3 regions of the Pseudomonas sp. SDO5271_S396 genome follow, and region 2 is predicted to be linked to each of the others. Evidence: predicted binding sites of a transcription regulator. Region 2 holds the regulator's gene; each other region holds the start of a gene.
What was found. Region 2 encodes FliA, which starts transcription of late flagellar genes. Its sites were predicted from a motif close to CTAAAGTTTNNNNNNNNNNNGCCGNTAA; they were not measured.

Region 1 (5,678 bases), on a different contig from region 2:
CAGATGCTGTTGCCGCAGATCGGCGACTTGCCCTTGGGCACCCACTGTTCCAGAAAGGCGATGGTCCGGGCTTCGGCTTCTGCCATGCTGATGCGGCTGTCGCGCACACGCTGGGTCAGCCCCGAGTTGCCATGGGTGCGGGTATTCCACTCGTCCATGCGCGCCAGCACTTCGTCGCTGTGATGAATGGCGATCACCGGGCCTTCAGCCAAGGTATTGAGGTTGCTGTCGGTGACGATGGTCGCCATCTCGATGATGACGTCGTTGTCGGGATCCAGACCGGTCATCTCCAGATCGATCCAAATCAGGTTCTGTGGGTTTTGCATGGCTTGATTCTCTTGGCACCTTGGCTTAGCTGCGCAGTTTAGCAGGCAGGGGCGTGCTAGACTCGCGACCGTTTTATCCAACCTTTGCATTGTCGACACGGAACACCAATGGCCAAACGCCAGCTCAACCGTCGCCAGAACTGGCGCATCGAAAAGATTCAAGGCGAGCGCGCCGCTCGCGCCGCCAAACGTGAATCCTCCGCCGTAGAAGCGCTGGAGGGTGGCGACCTGGGCCCCGAACAGACTGGCCTGGTGATCGCGCACTTTGGTGTGCAGGTCGAAGTCGAAGCCCAGGACGGCCTGGTGTCACGCTGCTACCTGCGCGCCAACCTGCCCGCGCTGGTGACCGGCGACCAAGTGGTCTGGCGTGCCGGCAACCAGGGCATCGGCGTGATCGTCGCCCAGTTGCCCCGCACCACCGAACTGCGCCGCCCCGATAGCCGCGGCCAACTCAAGCCGGTGGCGGCCAACGTCGACATGATCGTGATCGTGTTCGCGCCCTTGCCCGAGCCCCATGCCAACCTGATCGATCGCTACCTGGTCGCAGCCGAGCATGCCGGCATTCGCCCACTGTTGCTGCTGAACAAGTATGACCTGATCGACGAGCAGAACGCCCCCGCGCTCAACGCGCTGCTGGCGGTGTATCGCACCCTGGGTTATCCGGTGCTGGAAGTCTCGGCTCACCACGGCAACGGCATGGAACAGCTGCAACAGCAGTTGGACGGGCGCATCAGTGTGTTTGTCGGCCAGTCCGGCGTGGGCAAGTCGTCGCTGGTCAACAGCCTGCTGCCCCACGTCGACACCCGGGTCGGCCCGCTGTCGGAACTGTCCGGCCAAGGCACCCACACCACCACCACCGCACGGCTGTTTCACTTCCCAGGCGGCGGCGAACTGATCGACTCCCCCGGCATCCGCGAATTCGGCCTGGGCCATGTCAGCCGCAGTGATGTGGAAGCCGGCTTCATCGAGTTCAACGACCTGATCGGCACATGCCGCTTCCGCGACTGCAAGCACGATCGCGAGCCTGGCTGTGCCTTGCTCAAGGCCCTGGAGGATGGGCGCGTGCAACAGCAGCGGATGAACAGCTACCGGTCGATCATCGCGAGTTTGCCGGAGAGCAGTTACTAAAAGCGCCCTGCATGCGGTTTTTTGCCGATCCATTGTGGTGAGCGGGCTTGTCCCGCGCTGGGGCGCAAAGCGGCCCTGAAACCCGACACCGCGAATTCGCTGACTAAATGCGGCAGCCTTATTGGGGCCGCTTCGCAGCCCAGCGCGGGACAAGCCCGCTCACCACAACAAGCCCATTCACCACAAGGGCGCCTCTATGAGCCGGTTCCCGGCACCGTAGGATCCTTCACCCCACCGTCATCAAACAGATTCAGCTTCTGCCGCAGCTCATGGGCCGGCAAGGGTTCCTGCCCGGGCGGAAGAGCGTTCGGATCTGCCGGCACTTCACCGGGCGCACCGGCACCTGGGGTCGGGGCCACTGGCGCTTGGTCACCTTCAATCGCACGTTGGGCCTTTTTGGTCAGCACCACGATGTCGATCCGGCGGTTGACCGGGTTGAACGGGTCTTGATGATCAAACAGCTGCGAAGAGGCAAAACCCACCACACGCGCCACTTGCGGGTCCGGGTAACTGCCCGCTACCAGCGCACGCCGCGCGGCGTTGGCACGGTTGGCCGAAAGCTCCCAGTTGCCGAAGTCACCCTGACCCGCGTAAGGCTTGGCGTCGGTATGCCCGCTGATGCTGATCTTGTTCGGCACCGCCTTGATGGTGTCGGCCATGGCCAGCAGGATGTCTTCGAAGTACGGCTTCAAGCGCGCGCTGCCGGAGTCGAACATCGGCCGGTTGGCGGCGTCGGTGATCTGGATGCGCAAACCTTCAGGGGTGATCTCGAAGGAAATCTGGTCCTTGAACTTCAACAGTTGCGGGTTTTCCTCGACCTTGGTCTGCAATTCTTGCAGCAGCAACTCCAGGCGCTCCTGCTCGACCTGCTCGGCCATGGCCTCGACGGTGTCGCGCTCGATCGGGATTTTTTCCTGGGGCGAGTCGGTCTTGATTTCCGGGTTGATGGTGCGCTCAGGCGCCAGTTGCGGCGAACCGCCCAGGTCGATCACGAAAGGCGTGCCGCTTTCCGAGAACCCTATCGGGTCCTTGAAGTAACCGGCGATGGCGATCTTCTGTTCAGGCGTGGCGGTGGACATCAGCCACAGCACCAGGAAGAACGCCATCATCGCCGTCGCAAAGTCGGCGAAGGCGATTTTCCAGGCGCCGCCATGGTGCCCCGCAGCGAAGCGCTTGACGCGCTTGATGATTATCGGCTGGTTGTTTTCCATGATTTAGCGACCGCGAACCGCTTGTTCCAGCTCGGCAAAACTTGGGCGATGTTTCGGGTACAGCACCTTGCGACCGAACTCCACCGCCAGCGATGGCGGCATGCCGGACGCCGAGGCCACCAGGCAGGCCTTGATCGCTTCGTACAGGTTGACCTCTTCCTTGGCGTCGTGGGCCAGGGACGTCGCCAACGGACCAAAGAAACCATAGGCCGCCAGAATACCGAAGAAGGTACCCACCAGCGCCGCACCCACGTGCATGCCGATGGCCTTCTGATCGCCTTCACCCAGGGACGCCATGGTCACCACAATACCGAGTACCGCCGCCACGATACCGAAACCGGGCATACCGTCGGCGATGCCGGTCACGGCGTGGGAAGGGTGCTCCAGCTCTTCCTTGAGGCTGAAAAGCTCCATGTCGAACAGGCCTTCCAGCTCATGGGGCGCCATGTTGCCGGAGGACATGATGCGCAGGTAGTCACAGATGAACGCGGTCATGCGCTCGTCTTTGAGCACTGCCGGGTACTTGGCGAAAATCGGGCTGGCCGCCGCGTCTTCGATGTCGGCCTCGATGGCCATCATGCCTTCGCGACGGCTCTTGTTGAGGATCTCGTAGATCAGCCCCAGCACTTCCAGATAAAAGGTGTGGGAGAAACGCGAACCGAACATGCCCAGGGACTTCTTGACCACGTGCAGGGTCATGTAGCCCGGGTTGGCCTGCAAGAATGCGCCGAACGCCGCACCACCAATGATCAGCACTTCGAAAGGCTGGATCAGTGCGGCAATTTTACCGTGTGACAGAACGTACCCACCGAGCACGCTAGCGATGACGACGATGATGCCGATAATTTTAGCCATAGGAGATGAGTACTTGCGCCGTCAGGTTCATGGACATATTTGGGGGAACTGAAAAACTCTTGTTCTACTTATCGGCAAAACTGCGCCAGACTATAGCCCGTTAAGGCGAAAAGCCAGTTCGGCCCGCTCCGGGCGTGTTGACCGCAAGTGATGATCGCGCCCCAATCATGGCTAATGAAACGAAAGTCCCAACTGCAAAACCCACCACACTCGCCGCCTGGATCAAGCGCCTGGATGACGTGCTGCTGCCCGTCCCCCAAGCCAGCCATGACCGCGTGTGCAAAGCCATTCGCGATAGCCGCAGCTCGTTGCGAGACATTGCCGAACTGATGCAAAGCAGCCCGGCGCTGGTGCTCAGCGTCATGCGCGAGGCCAACAGCCACACCCATGGCAGCCTGGCGGAGCCGGCCGAAAACCTCGAAGTGGCCCTCAATCGCCTGGGCCTCAAGCGCGCCGAGGACTTGCTGGCGCGCCTGCCCTCGGTGCCGGCCCAGGAAATACCCGTGGCTCTGCGCCAACTGCTGCTGGTCAGCCAGCACGCCTCGCAGCAAGCCAACGGTTTGTTCGGCAGCCGCCTGGCGCGGTTGTGGCAGGACATTCACTGGGGCAGCCTGTTGTTTCTGTCGCCACTGTGGCCGATGGCCGTGGCCTATCCCAAGCTACTCGAAGAGTGGGAACTGCGGGTGATCCACAAAGGCCAGCCGGCCCGTGCGGTCGAGCAGGAATTGTTCGGCGTGCGCCTGCTGGACCTGTGCATCGGGCTGACCGAAACCTGGCACTTGCCGATCTGGGTTTCCCAGGGCTACACCCTGCTGCTGACCGAACAGCGCCTGCTGGTCAAGGCGCTGCACATCGCCCGGGAAGACGACCCACTGCGCCATCAACAATTGCTCGACGCCGAACCCAACCTGCGTCGCTGGCTGAACCAGCCGGCCAACACCGTACTGCTGGCCAACGGTCTGGCGATGTCGGCCCAGGAGTCCTGGACCTGCCCGCACACTCAGCGCTGGCAGTACCTGACCGCCCTGTACCTGCAACAACCCTTGGGCGAGGTGCAACAGCAAACCCATCAGCAAGCCGTGACCAGTGCGCGCACCACCTTGATGCCCGACCTCTGGCACCCGGCTCTGTCGCTGATCTGGCCCTGGCACGTGCAGAAGATCCATCGCGGCCTGCTGCCGGCCCCACCACCCACAGCCGAAGCCCTGGCCGTATGGCGTAAGCGCTGCACCGAACTGCTGGTGGAGCCGAGCCGCTTCGCCAACGCCATGCACCTGACCACGTGCGCCAAGGAAGCACTGGTGGCCAGCGGCATGCATCGGGTGATGCTGCTGATGACCGACCGCGCCCAAAGCAACTTGCGCGTGCACCAGGCCGACGGCCTGCCGAAGGACGCCGACCACCTCAGCCTCGACGTGGTCAACAGCACACTGCTGCAACGCCTGCTGGAAAAGCCCGCCCAAGTGCGCCTGACGCCCGACAACCTGGTGCAGTTCTCTGCCTTGCTGCCCCCCGTCCTGCGCCGCCTGTTCACCGGCGAGCATTTGTTGCTGCGCTCCCTGAGCTGCAATGGCAAGGTGGTGATGCTGATGGTGGCTGACCAGGGCGGCGGTCCGTTCTCGGAAACCACCGTGCAGGCGTTCGGCAAAACCGCTCAATGCATCGAGAAAGCCCTGCACAGCTTTACCAACCGCAACGTTTGATGCTTGCGCTACAATCCCCCTCTTTTATCGCCAACATTTGTGCCCAGGAGACCTCACATGCCTGACTTCTCTGGCTTGCCGCTGGTGATCGAATCCAGCGACCTGCAAGGTCGCCTTGATGCCGAACACCTGATTCTGGTGGACCTCACCAGTGCCGCCCGCTACGCCGAAGGGCATATCCCCGGCGCGCATTTCGTTGACCCCAAGCGCACCCAACTGGGCCAGCCACCGGCACCCGGCCTGCTGCCCGCCAAGGCCGACCTCGAAAAACTCTTCGGCGAGCTGGGCCACACGCCCGATGCCACCTACGTGGTCTACGACGACGAAGGCGGCGGCTGGGCAGGGCGCTTCATCTGGATGCTCGACGTGATCGGCCATCAGAAATACCACTACCTCGACGGCGGCCTGCTGGCCTGGCTCGAAGACCAGCACCCGCTCTCCACCGACGTACCCGC
Region 2 (5,678 bases):
CGACGTGACGCTCACCCTTGCGCAGGATGTCGAACACGTTCTCGGCGATGTGGCAGCACTCCACCAGCTCATGGAGCTGGAGGAAGCCGGCGCCCCCTTTTACAGTGTGAAAACCGCGAAAAATTGCATTGAGCAGGTTCGCATCATCCGGTCGGCTTTCCAGCTCGACCAGTTGCTCGGACAACTGCTCCAAGATTTCGCCGGCCTCTACAAGGAAATCCTGAAGGATCTCTTCATCGGCGCCGAAGCTCATGTGGGTGCTCCTTTAGGTCCTGATAGCGGCAAATGACGGATCGCGTTGGAGCTGTGAGCGGGCCAGGCAAGGCGCGGAACGCGGGCAAGGGTTGTTTCCTTGCCAAGTTCCGCAACGCAGCATGGCGCGCTCACAGCTCCAACCCGGAGGGCCGGGCCCCGCAAGGCGCAAGCCGTCGTTATTCGTCGTTCATTTGGAAAAACCAAACCTCTCTCCTCATGCCTAGCCTTGCGCCTTGCGGGGCCCGGCGCGACCGTCATTTGCCGCTATCAGGACCTAAAAGCCTAAACTGGATAACAGGTCATCGACATCATCCTGACCCGATACAACGTCTTCACGTTTATCGGCATGAATCTGCGGACCTTCACCCTTGGCGAGATGTTTTTGTGGATCTTTTTCCGAGAGGATCGCTGCGCGGTCATGTTCGATCCCCGCGAAACGGTCGACCTGGCCGGCCATGAGCACCAATTTGAGCAAGTTGCTTTCCACTTCGGTGACCAGTTGGGTCACGCGCTTGATCACCTGACCGGTGAGGTCCTGGTAATCCTGGGCCAGCAGAATGTCATTGAGGTTGCTGGAAACCGTACGGTTTTCCTGCTCGCTGCGTGACAGGAACGCTTCAATCCGACGGGCCAACTCGCGGAACTCTTCCGCCCCGACTTCGCGGCGCATGAAGCGGCCCCAGTCAGCGCTGAGGGCCTGGGCTTCGCTGGCCATGCCGCTGACCAGGGGCGTGGCGTTTTCCACCAGGTCCATGGTGCGATTGGCCGCCGCCTCGGTCAGCCTGACCACATAGGACAGGCGCTCGGTGGCATCGGTAATCTGCGAAATCTCTTCAGCCTGGGGCATGTGCGGGTCAATGTGGAAATTGACGATCGCACTGTGCAGCTCGCGCGTGAGCTTGCCCACTTCCTGGTACAGGCCACGGTCACGGGTCTGGTTGAGCTCATGGATCAACTGCACCGCATCGCCGAACTGACCTTTTTCAAGGCTCTCGACCAACTGGTGAGCATGTTTTTTCAGGGTCGACTCGAAGTCTCCCTGTGACGTTTCGTTATGCTCCATAGCTCCCCCGTGGCAGCATCAGTTACCGATGCGTTCGAAGATTTTTTCGATCTTCTCTTTCAGCGCCAATGCGGTGAATGGTTTGACCACGTAACCGTTTACCCCGGCCTGGGCGGCTTCGATGATCTGTTCACGCTTGGCTTCGGCGGTCACCATCAGCACGGGAAGGCTGCGCAGTTTTTCGTCGGCGCGCACGTGGCGCAGCAGATCGATGCCGGTCATGCCTGGCATGTTCCAGTCGGTTACCAGAAAGTCGATGCTCCCGCTGTTGAGGATCGGAATCGCCGTAATGCCGTCATCCGCCTCGACCGTGTTTGTGAACCCCAGGTCACGCAACAGGTTTTTTATGATCCGCCGCATCGTTGAAAAGTCATCAACGATGAGGATTTTCATGTTCTTGTCCAATTCGACCTCCAAGCAGTCTTAAACGCGCCCAGCACCTGGACGCGCCATTTCAATCAACAGGCATTACACAAAAAGGACTGCCGGTGGCACCACGGGTCGGTCCCGCAAAGGTCAACGCCCCTCACGGCCTCGTCTGCAGTGCTCCCCAACACTGCCTGTCAGCGCGCTCGCCACTCTCCCAGACGCCCCCGCAAACGGGCGGCGCACTGGCTATGCAACTGGCTGACCCGCGATTCGCTGACCCCCAGGACCTCACCGATTTCCTTGAGGTTCAGCTCTTCGTCGTAGTACAGCGCCAACACCAGCCGCTCACGCTCCGGCAAATTGGCAATCGCGTCCGCCAGCGCGCCCTGGAAGCGTTCGTCTTCCAGGTCGCGCGACGGCTCAAGATGAGCACTCGCGCCGTCCTCGTGCAGCCCTTCGTGTTCGCCGTCCTGCAACAGGTCGTCGAAACTGAACAGGCGGCTGCCCAAGGTATCGTTCAAAATCCCGTAGTAATCGTCGAGACTCAATTGGAGTTCGGCAGCAACTTCATGATCTTTAGCGTCACGGCCGGTTTTTGCTTCAATTGCGCGAATTGCATCACTGACCATGCGCGTATTGCGGTGCACCGAACGCGGCGCCCAATCGCCCTTGCGCACTTCATCGAGCATCGCGCCACGGATGCGAATACCCGCATAGGTCTCGAAACTCGCACCCTTGCTCGCGTCGTATTTGGTCGACACTTCGAGCAGGCCGATCATGCCCGCCTGGATCAGGTCTTCGACCTGGACGCTGGCAGGCAGGCGCGCCAGCAAGTGGTAGGCGATACGCTTGACCAGCGGCGCATAGCGCTCGATCAACTCGCCTTGGCTGTCACGGGCAGACTTCTTGTACGCGTTGTAGCCAGTCGCTGTCATAGCACGGGTCCTGCGCTCGTCTGATGCACCAATCGCTCGACGAAAAACTCCAGATGCCCGCGCGGGTTGGCAGGCAACGGCCAGGTATCGACCTTCTGGGCAATCGCCTTGAACGCCAGCGCGCACTTGGAGCGGGGAAACGCTTCGTAGACTGCACGCTGCTTCTGCACAGCCTTGCGCACACACTCGTCGTAGGGCACAGCGCCGACGTATTGTAGGGCGACATCGAGAAAGCGGTCCGTGACCTTGGTCAATTTGGCGAACAGGTTGCGACCTTCCTGCGGGCTCTGGGCCATGTTGGCGAGCACACGGAAGCGGTTCATGCCGTAGTCACGGTTGAGCAGTTTGATCAGGGCGTAGGCGTCGGTGATCGAAGTGGGCTCATCGCACACCACCAGCAACACTTCCTGGGCGGCGCGCACGAAGCTGACCACGGACTCGCCGATCCCGGCAGCGGTGTCGATCACCAGCACATCCAGGTTGTCACCGATATCGCTGAACGCCTGGATCAGGCCGGCATGCTGCGCCGGACTCAGGTGCACCATGCTCTGGGTGCCGGAGGCCGCCGGCACGATACGAATGCCGCCAGGGCCCTGGAGCAGCACATCGCGCAGCTCGCAGCGCCCTTCGATCACATCGGCAAGGGTGTGTTTGGGCGTCAGTCCCAGCAGAACGTCGACGTTCGCCAGCCCCAGGTCAGCGTCCAGCAGCATGACGCGACGGCCAAGCTCTGCCAGCGCCAGGGACAAATTCACTGACACGTTAGTTTTCCCGACGCCACCTTTGCCGCCGGTCACCGCGATCACCTGTACGGGATGCATGCTGCCCATTTTATTTCTTTACCTTGTCTTGCTTAGACGCAGGCTACATGGCTTGGCCGCGTGAATCGCTTGCAGACCATCGATGTAGATACATTGCACTGTGTTCATAGTGCTCAGCCCACCCGTTTGGCCGGGCTGTGGTACAGATCAGCGAACATGTCGGCCATCGCTTCCTCGCTAGGCTCATCTTGCATTTGTACGCTGACGGCACGGCTGACCAACTGATGACGGCGCGGCAGATGCAGATCATCCGGGATCCGCGGCCCGTCGGTCAGGTAGGCGACCGGTAGTTCATGGCTGATGGCCAGGCTCAACACCTCGCCCAGGCTCGCGGTTTCATCGAGCTTGGTGAGGATGCAACCGGCCAGGCCGCAACGCTTGTAGCTGTGATAAGCAGCGGTAAGTACCTGTTTTTGACTGGTGGTTGCAAGCACCAGGTAATTTTTCGACTTGATGCCACGCCCGGCCAGGCTTTCCAGTTGCATGCGCAATGCCGGATCGCTGGCTTGCAGGCCGGCGGTGTCGATCAGCACCACGCGCTTGCGCAGCAGCGGGTCGAGGGCATTGGCCAGGGACTGGCCCGGGTCGACATGGGTCACCGGCACATTGAGAATGCGCCCCAGGGTCTTGAGCTGTTCCTGCGCACCGATACGGTAGCTGTCCATGCTCACCAGCGCGATATTCTGCGCGCCGTACTTGAGCACATAACGGGCGGCCAGCTTGGCCAGGGTGGTGGTCTTGCCCATGCCGGCCGGGCCGACCATGGCGATCACGCCGCCCTCTTCCAGGGGTTCGATTTCCGGGGTGACGATCATCCGCGCCAGATGGGCCAGCAGCATGCGCCAGGCCTGGCGGGGTTCTTCGATTTCGGTGGTCAGCGCCAGCAGGTCGCGGGACAACGGGCCGGACAAGCCGATGCGTTGCAGGCGGCGCCACAGGTTGGCCTGTTGCGGTTTGCTGCCTTGCAATTGGGTCCAGGCCAGCGAGCCCAGTTGCACTTCCAGCAGCTCGCGCAGGCCGTTGAGTTCAAAGCGCATCGAGTCGAACACACGCGGGTCCACCGTCGGCGCGGGGGCAGGCGCGGCGGGACGCGGTGGCTCTTTGAAAGTCGGTTCCACCAGCGGCTCGGCAGCAGTCAGCGGCAGGCCGGCGAACAGCTGGCGATTGGTGGTCGCGTCGATGTCGCCACGCATGCTCAACTCGGCCTGGGCCGAAACGATGCGCGAAGCGGTCTTGCGCAACTCGTCTTCGAGTTCCATGTTCGGCACACGCGGCGCCAGGGCCTGGGGGGTGTAATCCAGGGCAGCCGTCAGCTCCACACCGCCGGCAATACGACGGTTACCGATGATCGCGGCATCAGCGCCCAGCTCATCACGCACCAGTTTCATGGCCTGACGCATATCGGCGGCGAAAAAACGCTTAACTTGCATAACCCACTACCCTCAGCCGTTGGGCCCTACTGTCGCGACGATAGTCACTTGCTTGTTGTCAGGAATTTCCTGATAAGCCAAAACGTGCAAATTCGGTACTGCCAGGCGCCCAAACCGCGACAACATCGCCCGGACGGGGCCCGCCACCAGCAGAATCACCGGTTGGCCCTGCATTTCCTGGCGTTGCGCGGCGTCGATCAACGAACGCTGCAGCTTCTCGGCCATGCTTGGCTCCAGCAGAACGCCCTCTTCCTGGCCTTGTCCTGCCTTCTGGATACTATTGAGCAATATTTGTTCCAACCTGGGTTCCAGGGTGATCACAGGCAGCTCGGAGTCAAGCCCTACAATGCTTTGCACGATTGCGCGGGACAAGCCGACGCGCACCGCCGCCACCAGAGCGGCAGTATCTTGACTCTTGGCGGCATTGTTGGCGATGGCCTCGGCAATGCTGCGAATGTCGCGTACCGGCACCTGTTCGGCCAGCAAGGCTTGCAGCACCTTGAGCAACTGCGACAGCGTGAGCACGCCCGGCACCAGCTCTTCGGCGAGTTTTGGCGAGGCTTTGCCGAGCAAGCCCATCAATTGCTGGACTTCCTCGTGGCCGATCAGCTCGTGGGAGTGCTTGTAGAGAATCTGGTTGAGGTGCGTGGCCACCACGGTACTGGCGTCCACCACGGTGTAACCCAGGGACTGCGCCTGGCTGCGCTGGCTGATTTCGATCCAGACCGCGTCCAGGCCAAAAGCCGGATCTTTGGCGGTAATGCCGTTCAGGCTGCCGAACACCTGGCCCGGGTTGATCGCCAGC
Region 3 (5,678 bases), on a different contig from region 2:
CGACCACGTTGACGTTGGGGTAGTACACATAGCCCTTTTCGTTCGCGGCGGGGTGATTGGGTTCGTAGCGCGCTTCGAGATTGCTGTCGTCCTCAACCACACCGAGTACCTGTACGCCCTGGCCTGCGGCGTCCTGGCTCTGGAACAGCGAATCGCTGCCGCCGTTCTGGCCGGCCTGGAACATGGTGGCAAACACCGGATGGCGGGCGCGGTAGGTCTGGTCAATGCTCGAAGACACAGTCTCGGCGTTGGCGATGTTACTGGCGACGGTGTTCAGGCGCGTGGTCTGCGCGCTCATGCCACTACCGGCAATATTGAAAACACTGGACAGGGACATGGCTTACTCTCCACGCAGGGCTGACATCAGCCCTTTGAATTTGCTGTTGAGCAGGGTGAAGCTGGCCTGGAAGTTCACCGAGTTCTCGGCGTAGGCCGATTGCTCCAGTTGCGCATCGACGGTGTTCTGGTCGATCGATGGCTGCATCGGCGTGCGGTACAACAGCGACTCGTCGCCATTGCCCAGGCCCTGCGCTTCGATGTGACGGGTATTGGTCACGTTCAAGGCGAAGGTGCCGTTCTTGGTCTTGTCCTGCTGTGCAGCGAGCACGGCAGAGAAATCCAGGTCCCGAGCCTTGTAGTTCGGGGTGTCGGCGTTGGCAATGTTGTTGGCCAGGACTTCGGCACGCTGGGCGCGAAAGCCCAGGGCTTGTTCGTGGATACCGAGCGCTTTATCGAAGCTGATGCTCATGGCGGAAACCTTCAAGGGCTGACCTGCTTTTCGTTAGCAGGGTTATAGCAAGGTGTATGCCAATCTTTAGATAACCCGTATTTCCGGGCCTTGTAGGAAGTATTGCCGGGCGGCAATGCCAGAAAAGCGGCAAGCGGTTTCCGCGCGGTGCCAGTAAAGCGGCAACGGGGTTTGCCGCTTTCGGAAGGGTTGCCGCATAACAAATGTGGGAGCTGGCTTGCCTGCGATGCAGGCACCCCGGTTTTCAGTCAGACCGCGGTGATGCTATCGCAGGCAAGCCAGCTCCCACACAAGCCTGACTCCCAATGGTTCGAGCGAACAGACCTTACTTGGCCTGGTAGATGATCCCCGGACTGCATTGCACCATCTGGTAATGATCCGGCAAGCCGTTCAACGCCTCGGAAGCCCCGAGGAACAGGTAGCCACCGCGCTTGAGGGTGCCATGGATGCGCAGCAGGATGTCTTTCTTCACTTCGGCCGAAAAGTAGATCAGCACGTTGCGGCAGAACACCATGTCGAACTTGCCGAGGCTGGCGTAGCTGTCGAGCAGATTGAACGAGCGGAATTCCACACGGTTCTTGATCGGTGCCTTGACCGCCCAGCGCCCGGCCCCCTTCGGGTCGAAGTAGCGCTGCAAGCGTTCCTGGGACAACCCGCGGCCCAGGGCCAGGCTGTCATATTCGCCGGTTTTGCAGTTGGTGAGCATGGTGCCCGACAGGTCAGTGGCAACGATTTGCGCACCGGCCTTCAATTGGCCCATGTTGGTCCGCTCGAACTCATCGATGGACATCGAAATCGAGTACGGCTCCTGCCCCGAAGAGCAGGCCGCCGACCAGATGCGCAGGCGCTGACCAGGACTGGCCTTGATGGCCTCCGGCAGCACCTTGCTCTTGAGCACTTCAAAAGGGTAGGTATCGCGAAACCACAGGGTTTCGTTGGTGGTCATGGCATCGACCACCATTTCCTTGAGCCCGCTGCGCGGCTGCCCCTGGATCCGCTGGACCAACTCACCCAGGGACTTGATGCCCTGCTGCTCCATCAGCTTGTTGAGACGGCTGGATACCAGGTATTGCTTGTTTTCACCAAGCAATATGCCACAGGCTTTTTCCAGGAAGACCCGGAACTGTTCGAAATCCAAATTACCCGTAGACAATGATACCGCCTCTAAAAATCATGTGACCGCCAGGGGAAGCTCCCCTAGCCGTGATCTGCTGCCTTGATCCGGTCGACTACCCGGGATGCGAGGTCGTCGGGACGGAACTTGGCCAAAAAGTCATCGGCACCGACCTTCTTGACCATCGCCTGGTTGAAGACGCCCGACAACGAAGTATGCAGGATGATATGCAATTTTTGCATGCGCGGATCATTGCGTATCTCGGCCGTCAGGGTGTAGCCGTCCATTTCCGGCATCTCGATGTCGGAAATCATCATCAGGAATTCTTCTTCCGGCTTTTTCCCCTCATCCACCAACTTGCGCAGGTAATCCAGGGCCTGGCGACCGTCATTGAGGGCCACCACTTCGACGCCGACCGTTTGCAGGCAACGGGTCACCTGCTTGCGCGCCACCGATGAGTCGTCCACGGTCAACACCCGCAGGGAAATGGCTTTGTGCGCGGTTTCGGCATCCACCACGCCCACGGAAATCGATTCCGACGTGGGCGCCACTTCGGCGAGGATTTTCTCCACGTCGATGATTTCCACCAACTGGTTGTCGACCCGCGTCACCGCCGTGAGGTAGTGGTCGCGACCAGTGCCCTTGGGTGGTGGATGGATCTCTTCCCAGTTCATGTTGACGATGCGTTCCACCGACCCCACCAGAAACCCCTGGGTCTTGGTGTTGTACTCGGTAATGATGACAAACGGGCTCTCGCGGTCTTGCAGACCGGAGGAGCCGGTAGCCATGGCCAGGTCAAGAATCGGGATGGTCGCGCCACGAATATTGGCCACACCGCACACCACCGGACTGGATTTGGGCAAGATCGTCAGCTTGGGACATTGCAGCACTTCCCGCACTTTGAACACGTTGATGCCATAGAGCTGCTTGCCATCGAGGCGAAACAACAGCAACTCCAGGCGATTCTGCCCTACCAGCTGTGTGCGCTGGTTTACTGAATCCATTACACCTGCCATGCCTTCACTCCTACGCTGAAACCTTGGGCCATACCGACAGGGCAGCGTGCCCCCCATACTAAACGGCACGAGCTTTGCTATTTGTTGGTCATGGATATCAAAACGACAGTTTCCCGACGCCTTCGCCTTCCACGGATCCGCAGATCACTCTGCGTCTCTGCGGCGCTGCTCGCCCTGGGGACCAGCCTCACGGCCCGCGCAGACAACGTCACCTTGCCTGATCTGCTTATCGGCGTCACGCAGGGCTTTCTTGAATTCACTGTAGAAGATTATCTGGCCACCACCCAGACACCCGGGCGTTATGAAATCCAGGTCAACCAGTTGGACCCGCGCCTGCGCATGCCGATGTGCGACAAGGAATTGACAGCCACCCTGGAAAGCCCGGCCCAGCCCATCGGACGCGTGACGGTCAGGGTGCGTTGCGACGGTGCTTCGCCGTGGACGGTATTCGTGCCGGCTCAGGTCAAACTGTTCCGCGATGTCGTCGTGGTAACCCGGCCACTGAAACGCACCGGCATCATCGGCTTCGAGGATGTGGCCTTGCGCGAGCGCGACATCGGCCTGATCAACCAGGGCTACCTGACATCACTGGACCAGGCCGTCGGCCAAAAGCTCACTCGGCCGATGGTCACCGACCAGGTCGTGACGCTGGTGCATCTGGAACAGGCCGAAGTGATCCGCAAGGGCGACCAGGTGGTGATTTCCGCCAGCAGCGGTGCGCTCAACGTGAAGATGCCCGGTGAAGCCCTGTCCAACGGCGGGATGGGTGAACAGATCCGCATCAAGAACCTGAACTCCAACCGCGTGATCAAGGCGCGAGTGATGGCCCCTGGCCAAGTGGAGGTGGCACTATAGATCACTGGTGTCGGACGCCAGCTTTTCCTACACTGTGCCTGGGATGTCGGCCTGTGCAGGTTTATTGTCATTCGTGCCTAAAGTTTGTCCGGGTATGGCCGAAAACATGGCAAGCGTCCAAATACCCAGAGGTTTTTTTATCATGGTCATCGATTTCAGTCGTTTGAATAACACCCCGGCATTGCCCGGCAATACGCGCACCAACGGTGCCAAGGACAGCGTAGATGCCAAGGCCCCGGTCCTGCCCGCCAAGGCGGAACAGACCAGCGCCAGCCAAAGCGGGGAATCCGTACACTTGAGCAACGAGGCTCAGCAGTTGCAGAAGGTCACTGACTCGCTGCGCGACCAGCCAGTTGTCAATAAAGCCCGCGTGGCCGAATTGAAACAGGCAATCGCCGATGGCAGCTATCAAGTCGACAGCAACCGTGTAGCCAGCAAGCTGCTTAATTTCGAAGCCGAGCGCTAGGCACTGGCCTGCGCCGGGATTTTGGACGCTTAAAACCCAAGGCCTGCCATGCACCACGACGAAAACCTGCTTCAACTGATCATTGATGATCTGGCGCCGACGCAACAGTTGCTCGAGCTGCTCAAGGAAGAATCCGTGGCCCTGTTCGGCCGGGACATGCAGTTGCTGGAAGAAATTCTGGCGCGCAAGCAATCGCTGATTATCCTGCTGGAACAGCATGGTAAAAAACGCAGCGAAATCCTTATCAGCCTTGGCCTGCCCGCTGACCATGAAGGTCTCGCGCAATTGGCCAGTCATTCCTCGGTCGGCGATCAGTTGCTGTCCCAGAGCAAGGCACTCAACGCGTTGCTCGGCCAGTGCCAGGAAACCAACCTGCTCAACGGTCAGTCGATCCAGCTCCAGCAAGCCACGACCGCCAACCAATTGCGTATACTCCACGGCGGAGAGCCACCGGCGCTATACAACGCCCAGGGTTCCACCTCACGCCTGGTCAAGCCAAGCACCCGCAGCCAAGCGTGACGCCCGTTTGCAGCGCGACCTATCCAAGGCGCGCCACATACTGGCAAAATGATGGCCCTTGCGTGTAGTCGTATTTTGTCTGGAGATGGAAGAACCGTGTTCAACGCCCTTAATGCGGAAGATGCTCCGCAGCCACCCAAGGTCCTCACCACGCCTCTGGAAATCGCCGGCACCTTGCGGATGCTGCAAGAAAGTCATGATCCGCTGATCATCACCTTCCACGAACGCAGCCAGCGCTTCCAGAGCTACCTGGTGGATGTTGACCGGGACAGCAAGACGCTGGCCCTGGACGAAATGATCCCCCGCGATGGCGAACGCTACCTCGAGAACGGCGAACCCTTTCGCATCGAAGGTTTCCATGAGGGTGTACGCGTCGCCTGGGAAAGCAACGGCAGCCTGAGCATCAGCGAAAAGGATGGCCACCGCATCTACACCGGCAGCATGCCCGACGAAGTGGTCTACCATCAGCGCCGCAATGCCTTCCGCGCCGCCCTGAAGCTGGCCCAACTGGTGAACATCGAACTGGGCGGCGAAAAACTCAAGGCACCGATCAACGGCAAGCTGCTGGATATCTCCGCCACCGGCTGCAAATTGCGCTTTGAAGGCGATATCTCCGAGCGCCTGCAACTGGGCCAGGTCTATGACCGCTTTATCGCCGCCCTGCCCTTTGGCAGCATGACCACTTCGGTGGAACTGCGTTACCTGCACTTCGAAGAGAAGATCAACACCACCTTTGCCGGCGTGCGCTTTCACAACATGAGCGGTCTGGTGCAGCGCCAGGTCGAGCGTTTTGTGTATCAGTTGCAACGTGAAGCACGGCGCTTCGACAAGGACGACGATTTCTAAACGCTGGAAATACCGACTCCAAAAAAAACGGGCAGATCCTGATGGGATCTGCCCGTTTTTGCATTCAGGGGCGCGCCCTGCTCAGGTCATGGGGATGGTCATCCGGGTCCGGAT

Region 1: motA (flagellar motor stator protein MotA) is a predicted target of FliA. The motif match lies at 3,589-3,616, and genes of this name have one in related genera.
Region 3: flgM (flagellar biosynthesis anti-sigma factor FlgM) is a predicted target of FliA. The motif match lies at 3,811-3,838, and genes of this name have one in related genera.

The regions. Positions count from the first base shown of each region.
Region 1 is NZ_JBSVWB010000027.1:11,393-17,070, reverse strand. Features, by position in the region: gene orn (oligoribonuclease) at 1-326, opposite strand, end outside; gene rsgA (small ribosomal subunit biogenesis GTPase RsgA) at 435-1,454, shown strand; gene motB (flagellar motor protein MotB) at 1,649-2,665, opposite strand; gene motA (flagellar motor stator protein MotA) at 2,669-3,520, opposite strand; gene ACW9IN_RS18285 (HDOD domain-containing protein) at 3,688-5,223, shown strand; gene rhdA (thiosulfate sulfurtransferase) at 5,281-5,678, shown strand, end outside.
Region 2 is NZ_JBSVWB010000013.1:43,929-49,606, forward strand. Features, by position in the region: gene ACW9IN_RS11930 (chemotaxis protein CheA) at 1-253, opposite strand, end outside; gene ACW9IN_RS11935 (protein phosphatase CheZ) at 530-1,318, opposite strand; gene ACW9IN_RS11940 (chemotaxis response regulator CheY) at 1,337-1,711, opposite strand; gene fliA (RNA polymerase sigma factor FliA) at 1,882-2,622, opposite strand; gene fleN (flagellar synthesis regulator FleN) at 2,619-3,452, opposite strand; gene flhF (flagellar biosynthesis protein FlhF) at 3,557-4,873, opposite strand; gene flhA (flagellar biosynthesis protein FlhA) at 4,886-5,678, opposite strand, start outside.
Region 3 is NZ_JBSVWB010000006.1:50,425-56,102, reverse strand. Features, by position in the region: gene flgC (flagellar basal body rod protein FlgC) at 1-337, opposite strand, end outside; gene flgB (flagellar basal body rod protein FlgB) at 341-748, opposite strand; gene cheR (protein-glutamate O-methyltransferase CheR) at 1,074-1,901, opposite strand; gene ACW9IN_RS06850 (chemotaxis protein CheV) at 1,946-2,878, opposite strand; gene flgA (flagellar basal body P-ring formation chaperone FlgA) at 2,969-3,733, shown strand; gene flgM (flagellar biosynthesis anti-sigma factor FlgM) at 3,876-4,199, shown strand; gene ACW9IN_RS06835 (flagella synthesis protein FlgN) at 4,248-4,718, shown strand; gene ACW9IN_RS06830 (flagellar brake protein) at 4,815-5,564, shown strand; gene ACW9IN_RS06825 (MFS transporter) at 5,629-5,678, opposite strand, start outside.